Linked DNA regions of Streptomyces liliifuscus. The protein of the gene in region 1 interacts with the protein of each later gene in a pairwise test. Links are inferred from orthologs where the notes say so. Each region holds a gene or a part of one and is shown in the gene's direction. Other genes may lie near its edges.

Region 1 (2,702 bases):
TGGGGTGGCCGCCCTTCGGCTTTTCCCGTGACGGGAACCTATGCCGGAAATGCCGCGTTGGAGCATGATGGAAGCCCAGTCTTTCGGGGGGAGGTGCTCCCGTGTCGTATCCGTCGTGGCAGCCGGGGGAGGGGCCGAAGGACGCGCAGGCCCGGCAGGGGTCGGGTGGTGTGCCGTCCTGGCGTGGGCAGGGGGGTCAGCCGCCGGTCTGGTACGGGCAGGGGGGTCCTCCGCAGCCCGGGTACGGGGACACCGCGCATGCCATGCTCGCCTCGCACTCCGACCGGGAGCGGGCCGTCGATGTGCTCAGAGCCGGCTTCGGCGAGGGGCGTATGGAGCAGGCCGAGTTCGAGAAGCGGGTGGCGCGGGCCTACGCGGCCCGTACGGTGGGCGAGCTGGCCCTTCTGGTGGCCGACCTGCCCCAGGGGCCCGTTCCGCTGCCGGCGGCCGTAGGGGCCGTGCCACGGACGTTCCTGCCCCTTCCGGTGCCGAAGACGAACGAGAAGGCGATCGGGTCGGCGATCTGCGGTGGGCTGTGTCTGGTGACCTTCGGGCTCACCGGTCTTCCCGCGGTGATTCTCGGCCATTCCGCGCGCTCCGAGATCCGTCGCAGAGGCGAGAGCGGTGACGGTCTCGCGCTCACCGGACTGGTCATCGGATGGCTGGCCACGGCCAGCTGGACCCTTGTGGTGACGCTGCTGCTCATCGCCGCACTGACGACCGGATGAAGATCACGGACGGCGTGGCGGGTTGGCATGGTCGGCTCAGAGATGTTAGTGCGGCCCATTTGTTTTGACCGCAGCGTATGAGGTAGGTACGCTCAGACCTTGTGCCTGGGGTGTGCCCTGGCTCCCGTGCGTGCCTTCAAACCGCAAGGGGAGTCGTAAGCGGCCACCGTAAATCTGCGCTCTTCTCGCTTCACGGCGAGAGTCTGCAGGATTCGACACACCCGACCGCGTGGGTCGGCGATGTTCCAGGTTAGCTTCACCATTCGGCACACAGAAACCGGAGAAGTAGTGCCTACGATCCAGCAGCTGGTCCGGAAGGGCCGGCAGGACAAGGTCGAGAAGAACAAGACGCCCGCACTCGAGGGTTCGCCCCAGCGTCGCGGCGTCTGCACGCGTGTGTTCACGACCACCCCGAAGAAGCCGAACTCGGCCCTGCGTAAGGTCGCGCGTGTGCGTCTGACCAGCGGGATCGAAGTCACCGCTTACATTCCGGGTGAGGGACACAACCTGCAGGAGCACTCCATCGTGCTCGTGCGTGGTGGCCGTGTGAAGGACCTGCCGGGTGTTCGCTACAAGATCATCCGAGGTTCCCTGGACACCCAGGGTGTCAAGAACCGCAAGCAGGCCCGCAGCCGCTACGGCGCCAAGAAGGAGAAGTAGAAATGCCTCGTAAGGGCCCCGCCCCGAAGCGCCCGGTCATCATCGACCCGGTCTACGGTTCTCCTCTTGTCACGTCGCTCATCAACAAGGTGCTGCTGAACGGCAAGCGCTCCACCGCCGAGCGCATCGTCTACGGCGCCATGGAGGGCCTGCGCGAGAAGACCGGCAACGACCCGGTCATCACGCTCAAGCGCGCTCTTGAGAACATCAAGCCGACCCTCGAGGTCAAGTCCCGCCGTGTCGGTGGCGCCACCTACCAGGTGCCGGTCGAGGTCAAGCCCGGCCGCGCGAGCACCCTGGCGCTGCGCTGGCTGGTCGGTTACTCCCGCGCCCGTCGCGAGAAGACCATGACCGAGCGTCTGCTCAACGAGCTTCTCGACGCCTCCAACGGCCTCGGTGCCGCTGTGAAGAAGCGCGAGGACACCCACAAGATGGCCGAGTCCAACAAGGCCTTCGCGCACTACCGCTGGTAGTCGCTACCCCCATCGAGACCGAGAGAAGACCGAAGCCTTATGGCTACCACTTCACTTGACCTGGCCAGGGTCCGCAACATCGGGATCATGGCCCACATCGACGCGGGTAAGACGACCACCACCGAGCGGATCCTCTTCTACACCGGCGTCAGCTACAAGATCGGTGAAGTCCACGACGGCGCTGCCACCATGGACTGGATGGAGCAGGAGCAGGAGCGTGGCATCACGATCACCTCTGCTGCTACCACCTGTCATTGGCCGCTTGAGGACAACGACTACACGATCAACATCATCGACACCCCGGGTCACGTCGACTTCACGGTCGAGGTGGAGCGTTCGCTCCGCGTCCTCGACGGTGCCGTCACCGTGTTCGACGGTGTCGCGGGTGTCGAGCCGCAGTCCGAGACGGTGTGGCGTCAGGCCGACCGTTACGGCGTGCCGCGCATCTGCTTCGTCAACAAGCTCGACCGGACCGGCGCGGAGTTCCACCGCTGCGTCGACATGATCAGCGGCCGCCTCGGCGCGCAGCCGATCGTCATGCAGCTCCCGATCGGTGCCGAGGCCGACTTCAAGGGTGTCGTCGACCTCGTCACCATGAAGGCTCTCGTGTGGTCCGCCGAGGCGGAGAAGGGCGAGATGTACGACGTCGTCGACATCCCGGCCACCCACACCGAGGCTGCCGAGGAGTACCGCGGCAAGCTCGTCGAGACGGTCGCCGAGAACGACGACGAGATCATGGAGCTGTACCTGGAGGGCAAGGAGCCTTCCGTGGAGCAGCTGTACGCCGCGATCCGTCGCATCACCATCGCGTCCGGCAAGTCCGAGGGCACCACGGTCACCC
Region 2 (3,060 bases), 3.1 Mb from region 1 along the record:
ACCAGACGCCGCGGCGGTTCGAAAGCCATGCGCGAGTCGTTTCCTTCCTGTACGCGTTACGACGGCGGTGCCGCCGACGCGGTGGACCGGGCCGACCGCTCCGCGAGCCCAGGGAAGGGTACGCTCTCGCCCCGCCAGCGCACCGCCCGCACCGCCGCGTCCCGCAGCGCCTCGGCCGCCGCCCGGCGCCGGTCGCCCTCCGAGGCACGGACCAGGTCGGAGTACACCCCGGCCACCCGGTCCTCCAGCTCGGCGGCGAGCCGCACGGCAGACTCCGCGTCCGTCACCGGGAACGGCAGCGCGTACGCGGCCGCCGCGGGCCGGGGCTTCCCCCGCAGGTCGCGCACCGCCCGCCCCAGTTCGTCCCGCCTGGCCCGGTGCGCGTCGTACGCCGCCCGGGCCTCGCCGCGCCGGGCCTCGCCGATCTTCCCGCCCACGACCCCGTAGCCGTACACGGCGGCGTGTTCGGCCGCGAGCGCGGCCTGCACGGCCGTCAGCTCCGCCGGCGCCTTGGCCTTCCGGTCTGCTTCTCCGGCCCTTCCGGAACCGCTCACTTCTCGCCCTCCGTCAGCAGAAACGCGTGCACCGCACCGGCCGCAGCCACCGAGGCCAGCAGCCGCGCCAGCTCTCCCGGCACGTCGAGGAGCGCCTTCGTACGCCGGTCCGCCAGCGTCCGCTCGGCCGTGGCGAGTTCGGCGAGGGCGTCCTTCTCCACGGCCGGCACCTCGGCGGACGGGCCGGGGGAAGGCGCCTCGGACGGATCGGCGGAAGCACTCGGCGACGCACTCCCGGAGGCCTTCCTGCCTCCGCCGAACGCCTCCGCGTGCCGTACGACCTCCGCCCGCAGCGGCGACAGCCGCCCGGCCAGCGCGGGATGCACGGCGAGCACGGCCTCGTACCGCTCCGCGAGCCGCTCGCTGTCGAGGGCCGCACGCGCGCGTGCCCGCTCGGCGGCGGACGTGCTCCCCTTGGTGGTCTCGGAGGAGTCGGAGGAGGAACAGCCCGTGAGCAGCGCGGCGCCGACACCGGCGGCCCCGGCGAACAGGCTCCTTCGGCGCGGCCCCGAGGGGATGCGCGACGGCAGGGTGAACGGCACGGCAGACGTCCTCGGAGGGCTCGTACGAACGGAAGGGCGGCAGGCCCGTGATCACGGTACCCGTGTACCGCCGCCGCACCCACCAGCGGCGCCGTCCCGCCGTCGGGCGGGCCACGGTGGACGGCAACACCCCTTGGGACCGGATACCCTTTGACCTGACACGCGACCTACCCACAACAGCACACGCGGCCGAGGAGTCACCCGGATGAGCACCACCCAGAGCGAGAGGCTTCGAGAGCTCCTGGAACCGCTCGTCAGCTCCCAGGGACTCGATCTCGAGGAGATCGAGGTGGACTCGGTAGGACGCAAGCGTGTGCTGCGCGTCGTGGTCGACTCCGACGAGGGAGCCGATCTGGACGCGATCGCCGATGTGAGCCGCGCGCTCTCGGCGAAGCTCGACGAGACCGACGCGATGGGCCAGGGCGAGTACACCCTCGAAGTGGGAACCCCCGGTGCCGAGCGCGAGCTCAAGGAACACCGTCACTACGTACGCGCCACGGACCGCCTGGTGAGATTCCAGCTGACGAGCGGCGACGAACTGGTCGCCCGGATCCTGACGGTGGACGAGGACGGGATCGACCTGGAGGTGCCCGGCGTCAAGGGACGCAAGGCCACCGCCCGCAGGATCGCCTTCGAGAACATCGACAAGGCGCGCGTCCAGGTCGAGTTCAACCGCAAGTCCAACGAGAACGACGCAGACATGAAGGAAGAGGAGGAGGCGTAGCCGTGGACATCGACATGAGTGCCCTGCGGGGCTTGGTGCGGGAGAAGGAGATCTCCTTCGACCTGCTGGTCGAGGCGATCGAGTCGGCCCTCCTCATCGCCTACCACCGCACCGAGGGAAGCCGCCGCCACGCGCGCGTCAAGCTCGACCGGGAGACCGGTCATGTGACCGTGTGGGCGAAGGAGGACGCCGAGGACCTGGAGGAGGGTCAGGGGGCGCGCGAGTTCGACGACACCCCGTCCGACTTCGGCCGGATCGCCGCCACCACCGCCAAGCAGGTCATCCTGCAGCGCCTGCGGGACGCGGAGGACGACGCGACGCTCGGCGAGTACGCGGGCCGCGACGGCGACATCGTCACCGGTGTCGTCCAGCAGGGCCGTGACCCGAAGAACGTGCTCGTCGACATCGGCAAGCTGGAGGCCATCCTGCCGGTGCAGGAGCAGGTCCCCGGTGAGACCTACACGCACGGCCTGCGGCTGCGGTCGTACGTCGTGCGGGTGGCGAAGGGCGTACGCGGTCCCTCCGTGACCCTCTCCCGCACGCACCCCAACCTGGTGAAGAAGCTCTTCGCCCTCGAGGTGCCCGAGATCGCCGACGGCTCGGTCGAGATCGCCGCGATCGCCCGCGAGGCCGGCCATCGCACGAAGATCGCCGTCCGGTCCACCCGGTCAGGGCTGAACGCCAAGGGCGCCTGCATCGGCCCCATGGGCGGCCGCGTGCGCAACGTGATGGCCGAGCTGAACGGCGAGAAGATCGACATCGTCGACTGGTCGGACGACCCGGCGGAGATGGTGGCGAACGCGCTGTCCCCGGCCCGGGTCTCCAAGGTCGAGGTCGTCGACCTCGCGGCCCGCTCCGCGCGAGTGACGGTCCCCGACTACCAGCTGTCCCTGGCGATCGGCAAGGAAGGGCAGAACGCCCGGCTCGCCGCCCGTCTGACCGGCTGGCGCATCGACATCCGTCCGGACACCGAGCAGCCCGCCGAGAAGCAGGACTGAGGCGAAACAGCCCCAGGTCCGGGGCGTCAACGGCAAGATCGGGAATAGATCACGCCGTGTGACGGTTGGATTACGACAACAACCGTTCGGTTCTTGCCCCAAAGGGGTGAGGTCGGTGCGGGGAGGTAGACTTAAGAGTGTCTGGCCGGACGCGTGCCCGTGCATGCCCTGAGCGCACCTGTGTGGGGTGCCGGGAGCGAGCGGCCAAGATCGATCTGCTGCGCACCGTGGCGGCCGAGGGC

What was found. The genes of interacting proteins can lie anywhere in the genome.
Region 2: the proteins of rpsL (region 1) and rimP interact in binary tests that used the Escherichia coli proteins (3 or more experiments, as listed by UniProt). The link is inferred for Streptomyces liliifuscus from one-to-one orthologs.

What each region holds. Positions count from the first base shown.
Region 1 is NZ_CP066831.1:6,446,987-6,449,688, forward strand. It holds rpsL (30S ribosomal protein S12), read left to right. Parts: upstream 1-1,016; coding sequence 1,017-1,388; downstream 1,389-2,702. Other genes in the region: JEQ17_RS27820 (DUF1707 and DUF4190 domain-containing protein), read left to right, coding at 102-728; rpsG (30S ribosomal protein S7), read left to right, coding at 1,391-1,861; fusA (elongation factor G), read left to right, coding at 1,901-2,702. UniProt on the Escherichia coli protein: With S4 and S5 plays an important role in translational accuracy. Interacts with and stabilizes bases of the 16S rRNA that are involved in tRNA selection in the A site and with the mRNA backbone.
Region 2 is NZ_CP066831.1:3,313,933-3,316,992, reverse strand. What follows is about bases 355-3,060. They hold rimP (ribosome maturation factor RimP), read left to right. Parts: upstream 355-1,301; coding sequence 1,302-1,820; downstream 1,821-3,060. Other genes in these bases: JEQ17_RS13880 (YlxR family protein), read left to right, coding at 2,956-3,060; nusA (transcription termination factor NusA), read left to right, coding at 1,823-2,818; JEQ17_RS13895 (hypothetical protein), read right to left, coding at 551-1,096; JEQ17_RS13900 (ferritin-like domain-containing protein), read right to left, coding at 355-554. Also shown: JEQ17_RS13905 (aminoglycoside phosphotransferase family protein), read right to left, coding at 1-29; more of JEQ17_RS13900, read right to left, coding at 57-354.